Regions from separate parts of the Anaeromusa burkinensis DSM 3853 genome, predicted to be linked through region 2. Evidence: riboswitches for the same ligand, from Rfam matches in the RefSeq annotation. Region 2 holds a riboswitch; each other region holds the start of a gene.

Region 1 (4,659 bases), on a different contig from region 2:
GATTGGTCTCTAGAAGCATTAGGAAGGAGCGTGCGCTTTTTTCCTTGGGCGGGAGGCGTCATTGGCGCGGTTCTGGGCGGCTGCGCCTGGGGTATGGTGCAGGCTTTTGGAGAATCTTTGCCGATGCATGCGGCAACGGCGTTGCTGATTGTGCTCGAGATTATGCTGACCGGCGGGCTGCATTGCGACGGGTTTATGGATACGATGGACGGGATTTTTTCCGGGCGTTCTCGGGAACGAATGTTGGAGATTATGAAAGACAGTCGGGTAGGAGCATACGGGGCGATGTCTTTTGCGTTGTTAATGCTTGTGAAGTACTCGTTCTACCTGGATATTCCATTGCAATGGCTGCCTATGGCTTCGTTGGTGATGCCTATAGCCGGACGGTGGGCTGTAGTAGCGCCCCTTGTGCATTATCCCTATGCTCGTCCGCAAGGATTGGGGCAGGGCTTTGGGCAGTATGCCGGGGGGCTGACCGTTTGGGCGAGCTTATTGCTGACACTCATTTTGCTGGCCCCGTTGGGATTGTTCGCAATGGGGGCGGGGCTAGCTGCTTCATTGATCGCTTGGGCGGTAGCTTCCTATGCGGCTGGTATTCTTGGAGGTCTGACAGGCGATGTATATGGAGCGATCATTGAATTATCTCAATTGGGAGCGCTCGCGGTATTTGTCTTCTGGCGGTGAGCTTTGACAGAGAATTTCCAGCAATGATGAAATGTTATTAGTTAAAGTGTTAGAGGTGAAAATATGAAGATTTGGTTTGTGCGGCATGGTGAAACCGAGTGGAACCGGACCAAACGGTATCAGGGGCATAGCGATATACCGTTGAATGAAAACGGGCGGAGGCAGGCGCAGGAAACAGCGGCCTTATTAGCAAAGGAGCCGCTGGCGGCGGTCTATGCCAGCGATTTGAAACGGGCTGTAGAAACGGCGGAGACAATAGCGCAGCCGCACAGGCTGCAGGTGCAGCAGAAGCCGGAACTGCGAGAGCTTCACTTTGGACTATGGGAAGGTTTGCGGTATGAGCAGATTATGGAGAAATGGGCCAACGAATTGAGTCTGATGTACGATCATCCTGAGATAGGCTGCGCGCCGGAAGGCGAAGGGTTTAGCGATCTGGCAAAACGAGCGTGGCCGGCGTTGCAGGCGCTTCGTGAAGCGCATCAAGAAGAGGATGCAATAGCAGTGGTAGCTCATGGCGGAACCATTCGCGTCTTGCTATGTTTGTTGCAAGGCAAACCATTGCAGCAGCTTTGGGGCGTGGCGGTGGAGCATGGCCAGGCGATGGCGATGGATGTGTAAAAAATAGGAGTATTTTGACTACCTTGCCCATTATCTTGTCGAGCCGCTTCCCTGAGGCAGGATTTAATTTGCTTATCAGAGAAAAGAATTTTCAAGACAACTGAAAAAGGATGCCACCAAACAGGTGCCTTCGGAAGCGTTGAAAAAGCCGAAGGAGAATAGGGAAGTTCGGACAGGCTGTTTGGCCTGTAAACGATGCGGTCGCGCCACTGTATTCGGGGAGAGCTCTTGCGTATGCCACTGGGAAACCGGGAAGGTGCAGGAAGCTTGAGAAACCGTTAGCCAGGATACCTGCCTGTTTTGGCTGTCATGCACCCTCGCGCCAAGGGGAATGCCAGAAGGATAGGTACACTTAAGAAAAGATACCTAGCCTTTGTGGCTGGGTTGTTTTTATATCCCTCATCCCCGCTGGTACGGCAGTTGCAGGCTGAACGTGTTGAAGGAGGGGTTTTTATGAGTTTGGAACAGGATGTGAATGAGTGGATTGACGGGGCGGCTAAACCTCGTCATAGCCTGGGCTTGTTGGAAAAATACCTAAAAAAGATGGTGCTGTCCTGGGGTGAAGTGAAAACAGAGCTTAAGCCCTTTCATTTAGTGTTTGCAGCGGATAATGGCGTCATTGCTGAGGGCGTGGCTAAGGATCCGGAAGAGATTACGTATTTGCAGGTGCAGAATATGGTAGATGGTCGGGCAACGATCAGCTGTTTTTGCCAGCAGTGCGGCATACCTTATCGGGTTATTGATGTTGGCGTCAATTCTACAAGACCTTTTACCGGAATTTCTCGTAAAGCGGCCATGGGCAGTCGCAGCTTTCTCAAAGACGAAGCCATGACAGAGACGGAATTTACTGTTGCTTGGGAAGCCGGACAAGAACAGGTCCGTCAACTAGTGGCGAAAGGCTACAATTTAATTTCTTTAGGAGAGATGGGAATTGGCAATACGACTACCTCATCAGCAGTACTCCACGGCTTAACAGGTATTTTACCGGAGTTTATCGTCGGCGGCGGCGCCGGACTGCAGACCAGCGAATTGATCAAAAACAAATGCCAAGTGGTTGCTAAAGGCGTGGAGCTACATAAAGAAAAGTTTCATACCGCCAAGGATGTTCTGCGCTGCGTAGGCGGTTTTGATATGGTGGCTATTTGCGCCGCTATGTTGGAATGTGCGCGACTCAAGACGCCATTTGTTATTGACGGTTTTATTACGGCGGTTGCCTATATCTGCGCTTCACGATTGGATACGAGCGTGGAAAAGCATGCCATTCCTTCGCATTTGTCTCGAGAGCCGGGCATGGCGTATTCCCTGCTGTTGGGGAATATTCCGGCGGAAGAAGTGGTGTTGAAAGCCAATATGGCTTTAGGAGAAGGAACTGGGGCGGTATTGATGGTGTTTTTATTGAAGACCATGCTTTACACGATGCACAATATGGCGCGGATTACCGATTTCATTCCTGCAGCGACGGAAAAAGAACAACGAGCTGCCTTGTAAAATATTGCCAAAGAAACTGGCGGTTTATGACAAAACTTTCATATCCCGAAATCCTGACGCAGGAAAAACGCATCTGTATAACTAATAGTATTCATTTATGCGAAAACTTTGACAAGACCAAAATCTGCCGGATGCGTCGTAAAAGGATGGAGGGAAATGAATATGCAAGTCAGCCGGTTTACGTTAAGTGAAATTGTTGACACTAGTATTTTGCAAGAGATCCAAGATAAGTTTGCAGAAGCCACGGGTCTGGCGGCAGTTATTGTGGATCCCGAAGGCCGCCCTATTACTAAGCCCAGCCATTTTGCCTGTTTTTGCAATTACGTTCGCTCTTTTGATGAAGGCTTTCGTCGCTGCATGAATTGTGATGATAAAAGCGGTCGACGGGCTACTCAAGATAAACGTCCGGTGGTATATCTTTGTCATAGCGGTCTGACAGATTTGGCGGCGCCGATTATTGTGCAGGATGAGTACATTGGAGCGTTTTTGGCCGGTCAGGTGGTAGTGGAAACCGAGCACAGCGATATTAAAGAGGTCAAGGAAGAAATGTATCGTCGTGTGGCGGATTTGCCGGTAGACAAAGAAAAAATCGGCGAGCTTTTTGACCAGGTAGAAATTGTACCGGAGCACCGCATTAAGGCTGGAGCGGATCTGATTTATATCATGTCCAACTACATTGTAGAAATTGGCCTAGCGAATATTGTGCAAAAGCAGCTGATGCTGGAGATGAAAGCGAAAGCGGAGCTGGAAAGCCTGCTGCAGGTGACTGAATTGAAGGCGCTGCAATCGCAGGTCAATCCTCATTTTTTATTTAATACGCTCAACACCATTGCGCGTTTAGCCTTGCTGGAAGGGGCGGAAAAGACGCAGGAGGTAGTTTACGCTTTAGCGGATTTGCTGCGCAATAATCTGCGGGATATTGACGTGTTGCGTACGATCGAAGAAGAGGTCAAATCTACTCGGGATTATTTGACCATTCAAAAGGTTCGCTTCGGTGATCGTATTGCCTCGGATATTCAAATCGATACCGCGCTTTTAGAGGGGCTGATTCCAGCGCTAACGCTGCAACCGTTGGTGGAAAACGCCATTATTCATGGGTTGGAAAACCGGGTGGAAGGCGGCCGGATTTTTCTGGAAGGGCAGATGGAGAACGGCGATATGGTGCTGACGGTGCGCGATACTGGCGTGGGGATGTCGGCGGAACGTTTGCAAAGCTTGTTCCGGGAGGAACGTCGGCAAAATTCGCATGGACAGACAACTGGCTTAGGTATCATTAACGTACATAAGCGTATTTGTCATTTTTTTGGAGAGCAATACGGCCTTTCGGTGGAAAGCATGCCTGGCGAAGGAACTTCGGTAAAGCTGCGTCTGCCGTTTCGGCATAATTAAAGTATCGTAGAAGGCCGGTCAGGGAAGACCGGCAGCATTCGGGAAGGAGTAGTTGTATGTATACGCTGTTGATAGCCGACGATGAACAATTGGAGCGACAAGCGTTGCGCTTCATTATTGAAAAAAACTATCCGCAGGTTCAAATTGTCGGTGAGGCAGGCGATGGCGCCAGCGCCGTCCGGCTGGCCATGGAAGAACGGCCGGATATTGTGCTGATGGACATTCGGATGCCGGAGATCAACGGCTTGGAGGCGGCGAAAAGCATTCGAGTGCTGCTGCCGGATACGCGCATTGTGATGCTGACGGCTTTTGACGAATTCAGTTACGCCAAACAGGCTCTTTCGATGGGGGCGGTAGAATACTTGCTGAAACCAGTGCGACCGGAGGAACTTACGGAAACGCTGCGCAAGGTGGCGGAAGGCGTCAAGGCCATGAAAAACAAGCATCAAGAAGAAGAAGCGTTGCGTAAAAGCGTGACCG
Region 2 (4,659 bases):
CAACGCCGCCTCCACTGCAAAGGAACCGGTACCTGCGCCAATATCTATAATACAGCTATTCGTTTCAATGCGCGCCTGCAAGAGCGCCAACATACGCACTTCTTTCTTAGTCATGGGAATATCGCCGCGCACAAACGCTTCATCAGGCAAGCCGTAATGATGCCGTTTCATATCAAGTCCTCCTCGAATCCCGTCTCCGCCTTAACGATAAAAATGGCATGTTCAAAGCCTTCTTGCTGCGCCGCTTTCGCTAATGTTGACTGTTCCACACGTTCTGCAGTATACGACAGGGATTCGCATTGCCAGCACAAGGTCTCTTCCGGCCATCCCAACTGCAAAAGCCGCGCTGCAATTTCTTTAGGCCGATGCAAACGATCCGTGAGAAAAGAAAGAGTCCGACCGGAGCGATACTGCAGCGCTTCATCCTCGACTTCCCTGCCGTGAAAGCTAAGCAGGCTTGCCTCCTGCCAAGGTTCCGCCACTCTGGCAAAAGCCAGTTGCACCGAGCTGATCCCCGGAATAACCTGCAAGCGCTTTCTGGGAAATCGACGCCGCAAAGCAGGCAGCAAGCTATAAAAGCCAGGATCTCCCGATACCATGACCACCACTTCCCCTTGGCGGCTTTCTTCTTCAATATAATTCAATAGCCCTTCAATATCGGCATCAACCACCCGCTGCTTCGCTCCCGGCGGCGCCAGCGTAAGGAGCGCTCGCCTACCGCCCACAAGCGTCTTAGCCTTAGCAATAGCCTCCCAGGCGACCGGCAGCATATACTCGCGGCTTCCTGGACCAATTCCCACTACAAGGATCTGATGTTCCATCCCATCGCGTCTCCTATCTTCTTTGCATCCTCATCCATACCCAAAAGCTCTCCTTGCAGCGTCACAATCACTGTGCCCACCTCCAGATCGCCAAACACATGACGCCGCGCCCGCTCGCTGGCTTTCGCCGCCAGCAGCGGATACAGCGTCTCTCCCAGTCCAGCAGCTGCAATATGAGGCATAGCGCCTTCTGTTGTCGTCGCGTCCAAAATATCCTTAATCGTCTCCTGAGAAGCTCCCAATAAAGCCGCATAAGCTGCCAGCGTCTCCATTCGTCCGTCCGCCATGCGGTTATGCGTATGAAAAATACCAGCAGCCACTTTAGCCAATTTCCCCAGGTGACCGAAAAGCAACACTTTCTTTAACCCGAATTCCGATGCTTTTGTAAGCATGAATCCTACAAAATTACTCATCTGTACGACACTCTCTTCAGGCAGCCCGTATTTTAAGATCGCCGCATCCTGTCCAATCCTTCCTGGCACCAGCACCACGCTGTCAAATCCCTGAGCCTGAGCCACGCGCAGTTGCGGCGCCAGCGAGTTTTTAAAGGCTTCTTCCGACATAGGCTCGACAACGCCGGTAGTTCCAATAATGGAAAGCCCCCCGCAAATGCCCAGAGACGGATTCAACGTTCGTTTCGCCAGCTCCTCGCCGCCGGGAATGGACAGTGTGACTTCCGCTCTCAGGCCTTCCGGCAGCAGTTCCTCCAATACCAACGCCAGCATGCGCCGCGGTCCCGGGTTAATGGCCGGTTCTCCCGGATCCATAGCTAGGCCTGGCTTGGTTACCGTTCCTACCCCTGTTCCAGCAAATAAAGTCCATCCCTCTCCCGGTTGCAAGACTACCTCCGCCACAAGAAGCGCGCCGTGGGTAATATCAGGATCGTCTCCAGCATCCTTGCGCACAACGGCCCGTCCGCCTTGCTCTATGGCCGACGTTTCCTCCACTGGAACCTGCAGCCACTTTCCTTGAGGCGTCTGTACATTCACTTGCGCCGGCATTTCTCCTCGCCAGGCCAAAAGAGCCGCTTTTAAAGCTGCTGCAGCACATGTACCTGTAGTCCTGCCGCTTCGCATGCGTTTTTGCAACAAGAAAACCCCCTTGCACAGGGGGTTTTGCAGCATCCTAATTGATTTTCCCAAAACCAAAAACAATGAGCTCACCCACCTGCCTATCTTCCGTAGGTCATAACGGCGTGTGTTAGAACAGGCAGGTCTCCTGACTCCGGTTCTTCGCTTCTCTTCGCCTTCCCGGTTTCCCAGTGGCCGCGTATACACGCTCAGAAAAGAAACTCCCCGTTACAGTGGCGGGACCGCGTTGGCATTGCACCAAACTTCCCTATTAAGCATAAGCGCACCTATTCCCAAATCCGTATGTTCTTTTACCGCTAAAAAAATATATTTATAATTAATTCCCTGTTTCGCAAAAAAATCCTGCCTCTTTCTTTATAATACACAGGATTTTTTTGCGCTCTTGCAGGATAGGAATTCTAAATTTTCCTTTATAAAGAGTTATTTTTCCTAACATGTCAGGCTTTTTTTAAAATCTTGTAAGATTTTTCTTACACGACCAGCAGGATTTTTCGTATTTATTGCGAAACATGTCATAGTAGTTTATTTATTTTATTTATTTTATGAGGGAGTGACACAATGAAACGAGTATGCGAAAACTGGAAAGAACATTTTCCAGCAGGCAAAGTGGGCCAAGAACATTTTGCCGAATTTGAAACCCGCGCTAAAAATGTAGGCACCGAAATGTTTCACGTCAAAACAGTCGCCGAGGCCCAAGAAATCATCGCCAAGCTGGCTGCTGACGTAAATGCTAAAAAAGTCGTTGCCATTCCTAGCGCCTATGTAGACGCTTCTGGCGCCTTGGAAAAACTGCAACAGCAGAATGTCACTGTGTACACAGAAGCTGCCGACATTGCCGAGCACGTAGAAACCGCTGACCTTGGCATTTCCACGGTAGAATTCGCTATTGCCGAAAGCGGCAGCGTCTGTTACGACGGCTATGCTTACGAAAGCCGCGTCGTTACCATGCTCCCTCCTTTGCATGTAGTATTTTTACCTGCCAGCCATGTAGTGCCTGGTATTTCGGAAGCTTTTGAAATCCTCTCTAAAGTATTCCATCACGGCTTCACCGGCTTCATCACCGGCCCCAGCCGTACATCGGATATTGAACGCGTCTTGACCATCGGCGTCCATGGCCCCAGCCGCTTTGTCGTCATCGCAGTAGATGAAATGCCCGGAGGTGCAAACTAATGGAATCAACACAAGATCGTAACCTGCGCAAAGAGATTGAAGAAAAACTTAATGACGAAGTACTGCGCGGCGCCTTGGGCCGTTTTGCCGAAGCGTATCCGACCGCCCGCGCGAAAGCGTATGAAAACGTAGAGGATTTAGACTCCCTACGTGAAAGCTTCCGTCAAATGAAAATCAACACCGTAGCCAATTTGGAAGCCATTACCGACAAATTTGAAGCCGAAGCCACTAAGCGCGGCGTCAAAGTTTATCGGGCCAAAGACGGCGACGACCTGAAAAAATATCTGATCGATCTGTGTCAGAAAAAAGGCGTCAAGCGCATCGCCAAGTCCAAATCCATGGCTACTGAAGAAATTCATCTGAACCATGCCCTGGAAGAAGCGGGCCTGCATGTCAAGGAAACCGACCTTGGCGAATGGATCATCGGCATTGCCGGACACCGTCCTTCGCACATGGTTATGCCTGCGATTCATTTAAGCCGCCAACAATGCGCTGAGTATTTCAGCCAAGAGCTGCACAAGGAAATTCCTGTTGATATCCCTTACATGGTACAGGAAGCTCGGCAAAATCTGCGTCAAGAATTCGTTCTGGCTGACATGGGTATTTCCGGCGCTAACTTCGGTATTGCCGAAAACGGCGCTATCGGCCTCGTAACGAACGAAGGCAATGCCCGCATTGTTACGACTTTGCCTAAAATCCATGTGGTTGTTATCGGCTATGAAAAGCTGATCCCCTCTATTCAGGATGCATCCTATATTATGCGCATGCTGCCTCGTAACGCCACTGGCCAGCTGATGACCAGCTACATGACCATGGTGGACGGCGTGACCCCTCTGATGGTCAAAGGTCCCGATGGCAAATGGGTGGAAGAAGAGCGCGAAGTACACTACATCCTGCTGGATAACGGCCGCCTGAAAGCCGCCAAAGATCCGGTTCTCAAAGAAAGCTTCAACTGTCTGCGCTGCGCCTCCTGCCTCAATGTCTGCCCGGTTTACACCGTCGTAGGCGGCCACGTCTTCGGCCACATTTACGCCGGCGGCATTGGCGCCATTTTGACAGCGTTCCTGCATGGCATGAAGGATTTCGAACACATTAACGAAATGTGCATCGGCTGCCGCAAATGCGTAGAAATCTGCCCTGGTAAAATCAACATCCCTGGATTGATTGACGAACTGCGCGCGCGGGCGGTCAAAGAACATGGTCTTCCCTTCGCCGCTAAAGTCGTCTTTGAAAACGTTCTTTCCAATCGTAAGGTGTTCCACACCATGTTGCGCATGGCTTCCATCGGTCAAAAACCGTTCCAAAGCGGCCGCGTCATCCGGCATTTGCCGCTCTTCCTCTCTGGCATGGCCAAAGATCGCAGCCTGCCAGCTATCGCTGATGCGCCGTTCCGTGACCGCGTAGCGAAGGTCACCAAGAAAATCGACAACCCTGTCAAGCGCATTGCCTTCTTCGCTGGTTGCAATATTGACTTTGTCTTCCCCGAAACTGGCGAAGCCATAGTCAAAGTACTCCAGGATCTGAATATGGAAGTCGTCTTCCCCATGGACCAAAGCTGCTGCGGCAAACCGGTCCTT
Region 3 (4,659 bases), on a different contig from region 2:
AAGCCGTTCTCGCGACGGTATCGCAAAAGGTCACCGTCGCCGCTCCTAACAGGCCTGCCGCCGGCAGCAAGAATCGATGGTCGCTGCCGATCAAAAGGCGCGCCGCATGCGGCACGATAAGTCCCACAAACCCCAGCAAACCGGCCACGCTGACCGCGCTGGCCGCCAATAGCGCCGCAAGAGCGATGAGCAACAGCCGCGTTTTTTCCACCGCCAAACCCAGGCTGCGCGCTACATCGTCACCCAGCTGCAGCAGGTTCAGACGCCCGGCCATAGCCATAGCTATCAAACCGCCAACCAGCGCATACGGCCAGACCATGTACACATGCGGCCATGTCCGCGCAGCCAGCCCCCCAGCCATCCATGCCAGAGCTCCGTGAACCCGGTCGCTGTAGAAAATCAAAAGGGAAGTAATACCTGCCCCGAAAAGAGCCGCTACGGCCACGCCGGCCAAAATCACCCGTCCTGGCCGCAAACCGCCGTTCCAGGCCAGCGCATAGACCAGCGCCGCTGCGCCGATGGCGCCCACAAAGGCGGCTGGCGTCAAAAGCGCCTCCGCCTGGGGAAACATCACTAAAATCAAGATGCCTGTCAGGCCCGCCCCTGCGGAAACGCCGATAATGTGCGGATCCGCCAAGCTGTTGCGCAGCACGCCTTGCAGCAACGTCCCCGCCAAAGCCAGATTCATTCCCACCGCCGCGCCGGTAAGCACCCTGGGCAAACGGATGTTGCGCACAATCTGGGCACTGCCGCCGTTTCCTTCACCCGTTAACGCCTGCCACACCTCCGGCAAAGAAAGCCCTGCCGCGCCTTTGACCGTGCCCAAAAGACAAGCTCCCGCCGCCAGCAGCGCAAAAAAGGCTAAGAGAGGCCATCGCCAGGCTCGCCTGGCCGCTGCATCAGGGCGCATGACCGTAAACCTCCGGGTATATCGTCTGCGCCAAGTGCAGCAAGGCGGCGTCATACTTCAAGCCCGGATGCACTTGAAACCATTCCGGCGGCAAAAAGAACAACTGCCCGCTTTTCACGGCCCGCAAAGACGACCAAGCTGGACTGGCCATGACGTCATCGCGCATGCGCTTTTCAATATCCTTGGTGCTACCCATGGAGGTGATTAAAATCATATCCGGGTCCTGCTGAACCAAGGTTTCCAAACTATAAGGGACAGCGGTCGCATCCGCCGCCACCCCTTGCGAACCAGCGGCTACGTTCTGCACCTTGAGCAAGTTCGCCATGTCGCCGGTCAGGCTATTAGGCAGCTCCACCGTTACCTGTTTGGCCGTAGCGTGGAGAATGACGATACGTTTGCTCGCCTGAGGCAGCTTTTTTTGCAGCGCTTCTTTTGCCGTCTCCAAGCGCGCCACTTCCGCTTGCGCCTTAGCCTCATCGCCGCTCAGCCTTCCTAGCAAACGAATGTTGCGCAGCAAATCCTCATAGCCTTTCATCCGCAGCAGCGCCACAGGCACGCCGGCATTTTGGAAAAGAGGAATTAAGTTTTCATGCATTCCCTGGAACCCCAGCACCAAATCCGGCGATAAGGCTAAGACCGCCTCACTGTTGATTTGGTACGCAAACCCAACCTCAGGCAAGGCTTTGGCGGCATCTGGAATATCCCCCAACCGCGATGCCGACCGTCCCACCGCTTGACCGCCCACCGCATAAAGCGGTTCTAGCAGCGACGGTGTCAGTACGACGATACGAGTCGGCTTTTTCGCCAACGCCAGCGTCCGCCCGGTATCATCTTGAAAGGAAAAGCTGTTTTCCTTTGATGCCGCAGGCGCTGCGGGAGATGACCCGCAGCCAGCCATGAATACCAGCAACGCCAACAGCAGCGCTGGCAGAACGAAACTTCTTACTTTCACCAAAGTACTTCCTTTCTAAAACAAGCTTGGCCGGGAACGAAGGGGAATACGGGAATTGAACAGGAGTAGAGGGAGTAAATGGAGGGTATGCAATAGAAAACAGGATACAAGTTTTAAGACCCAAAAGATTGCCGCGTCGCTCCGCTTCTCGCAACGACATCTCTATTTCCTCTATCTATTCCTTCCTATTCGAGCCCTCACTCTACTCACTCTACTCCTGTTGAAACATCGCACCCCGTGACTCCGATTCTCTTGTTCAAACTCGCTTTTAAAACAAAAAATCCCGGCACCGCCGGGTTGATGAATCCTAGACTGCTTTCGGGCAGGCGAACCGCTGGCCAGCGGAACACGCATGCTGTCTGCAATCCCCTCCCCATCGCTCGTAGGTACTGACGGTGACTGTCAAACAGGCAGTTCTCCTGGCTCTGGTTCTTCGCTCGTCCGGCCTTCCCAGGAAATTCCCAGTGGCGTCTACGGACTTGCTCCCCATTACAGTGGCGGGACCGCGTCGGCATCACACCGAACTTCCCTATTAAGCCCCTTAGGGACACCTGCTCCACTTATTTATATTTTCTTATCCCAACTATAACAAAGGAGCCTGCCGCCGTCAAGAAAGAAAGGCAAGACGGCAACAAGCTCGTAAGAAATCACTAGTTTACGCTATATTCCGGTTCTACTCCTTCGAACCCTCACGTGACTCCGGTTCTCCTGTTCAATCCCTGTTGACGCCATGCCAACCACAAGGCTCCGGAGAGGATCAAGGCGGTTACTCCAATCACACCCGCCCAGCCGGCGCTGGCCAGAAAGATACCGCTCCCTGTGCCAATCACACTGGCCCCAACATAGTAGAAGAACAAGTACAACGAGGCCGCCTGCGCCTTATCGCCGCGGCACAAGCGTCCCACCCAACCGCTGGCCGTCGCATGGGTGGTAAAAAAGCCGCATGTAAAGAGTCCCAAGCCGCCGAGCTTACATAGCAGTGGCGTTCCTAAAGAAAGCAGCGCGCCTCCCAGCATCATCAACAGCCCTGCCACCAGCACCGCTCCCGGGCCGCGCCTGTCTACCTGACCGCCGGAAACCATGGAGCTCACTGTCCCCAGCAAATATAACAGAAATACAGCGCCCACTTGACTCTGACTAAAAGAATACGGCGCCGCCAACAATATATAGCCGATATAGTTGTACAAAGCTACAAACGAGCCTAGCGCTACAAAGCCAACGATATATAGAGGAAGAATGCCCGGCGTTTTTAACAAGGAGGGTAGCGCGGCCATCAGACCGGCCTGCTTTACCGCGGTACTGCGGCGGCTTTGCGCCTTCGGCAGCAGCCAAAAGAAACAAATCGCCAAGAGCAGACAGAACCCGCCCATCACTAAAAGCGCCGTCCGCCAAGACATAAAGTCCGAGAGAAGGCTTACCAAAAGACGTCCGCCCAAACCGCCGATCGACGTACCGGCAATATAAATCCCCATCGCCAAGCCCACGCCGGACGGCTCAAATTCTTCATTCACATAGGCCATGGCCGCCGCGGGAAATGCCGCCATCAGCATCCCCTGCAACGCCCGACAGACCAACAGTAGCTCAAAATTCGGGCTGCAGCCGGACGCAATAGCCAAGAGCGACGCGCCCAACATCGCCGCCAGCATAGTTGGTTTGCGTTGCAACCGGTTAAACACCGCCGCCAGCGGTAAAAGCGCCAGCGCCATAGCGCCAGTCGTCAAAGATACCGATAAACTAACCACCGACGGCGACAACGCAAAGTCCTTTGTCAGCGCTGGTAAAAGCGGCTGCGTCACGTACAAAAGGGCAAACTCCACAAAGCTTCCCATAAACAGCGCCGCCAAGGCGCGCCAATACTTACTATTTCCTCGTTCCAAGCCCACAAGCTCCGCCTCCAAAATACGTTCCTTTCTTTTATCTTACTCCTAACAATTCTTTGCGTCCAATGCATCGTTTTTATTATTTTGATGCATTTTAATTATGTATTTCTGGAAAAGCGATCAGAAAAGCAGTATGCTGGGAGTAGAAGGAATAAATTTCAAACAGGAGTAGAGTGAGTAAAGGGAGGACACGATGGAGAAGTCCCTCATGCGCACCCTCTCGCGACTCCGGTTCTCTTGTTCACCGTTATTATATTTATGTTTTAGAAAGGAAGATGACCTTGGATTTGCAGCAGCTCTATGCGTTTCGCACCATTGCCTCGCTGGGCCACATGACCCAAGCCGCCAGCCAGTTGGCGCTTTCCCAGCCAGCCTTGAGCCGTTCCCTAGCCCGTTTAGAGGATGAACTAGGGTTTCCTCTATTCCACCGCTGCCATAAACGCCTGGAGCTAACGCGCAGCGGACGTATTTTTCTCGACAACTTGGATCAAGGCCTGCAATGCATTGAAGCTGGACGCCAGCAAGCGCTGGACCTCATTCATCCGGAACGTGGCAGCGTTAGTCTTTCTTTTTTGCATTCCCAAGGCACCCATCTTGTGCCGGAGCTGCTGCAGCAGTTCCGCCGCCTGCATCCGCAGGTGCATTTCCGGCTTTACCAAAACAGCACCGCCGCTCTTTTAGAACAGCTCCATAGCGGAGGCACGGATTTATGCCTTTGTTCTTTTACTACGCCGCCATCTTATTTGGCGTGGCGACCGCTTTTTGAAGAAGACATTTTTATCGCCGTTCATCGTGAACATCCTCTGGCGCAACAGGAAAGCTTATCCTTACAGGACATTGCCGCAGAACCGCTGATTACCTTCAAGCCCAACTACGGCCTGCGCCTGTTAGCGGATCGCTTGCTGCAACAAGCTGGC

What was found. Region 2 has a riboswitch for cobalamin ahead of cbiD (cobalt-precorrin-5B (C(1))-methyltransferase CbiD). Riboswitches for the same ligand answer to the same signal wherever they lie in the genome.
Region 1: it holds a riboswitch for cobalamin, as region 2 does, so the genes downstream of both, C508_RS0104125 (nicotinate-nucleotide--dimethylbenzimidazole phosphoribosyltransferase) here and cbiD (cobalt-precorrin-5B (C(1))-methyltransferase CbiD) in region 2, are expected to answer to the same signal.
Region 3: it holds a riboswitch for cobalamin, as region 2 does, so the genes downstream of both, C508_RS0103340 (ABC transporter substrate-binding protein) here and cbiD (cobalt-precorrin-5B (C(1))-methyltransferase CbiD) in region 2, are expected to answer to the same signal.

Annotation. Positions count from the first base shown of each region.
Region 1 is NZ_KB894585.1:108,702-113,360, forward strand. It holds gene cobS (adenosylcobinamide-GDP ribazoletransferase) at 1-684, shown strand, start outside; gene cobC (alpha-ribazole phosphatase) at 748-1,302, shown strand; cobalamin riboswitch at 1,408-1,615, shown strand; gene C508_RS0104125 (nicotinate-nucleotide--dimethylbenzimidazole phosphoribosyltransferase) at 1,756-2,790, shown strand; gene C508_RS0104130 (sensor histidine kinase) at 2,947-4,179, shown strand; gene C508_RS0104135 (response regulator transcription factor) at 4,236-4,659, shown strand, end outside.
Region 2 is NZ_KB894593.1:76,843-81,501, reverse strand. It holds gene cbiT (precorrin-6Y C5,15-methyltransferase (decarboxylating) subunit CbiT) at 1-171, opposite strand, end outside; gene cbiE (precorrin-6y C5,15-methyltransferase (decarboxylating) subunit CbiE) at 168-821, opposite strand; gene cbiD (cobalt-precorrin-5B (C(1))-methyltransferase CbiD) at 800-1,909, opposite strand; cobalamin riboswitch at 2,013-2,197, opposite strand; gene C508_RS0110115 (LutC/YkgG family protein) at 2,471-3,082, shown strand; gene ldhH (L-lactate dehydrogenase (quinone) large subunit LdhH) at 3,082-4,659, shown strand, end outside.
Region 3 is NZ_KB894584.1:123,095-127,753, reverse strand. It holds gene C508_RS0103345 (FecCD family ABC transporter permease) at 1-910, opposite strand, end outside; gene C508_RS0103340 (ABC transporter substrate-binding protein) at 900-1,862, opposite strand; cobalamin riboswitch at 2,255-2,432, opposite strand; gene C508_RS0103335 (MFS transporter) at 2,552-3,745, opposite strand; gene C508_RS17710 (LysR family transcriptional regulator) at 4,018-4,659, shown strand, end outside.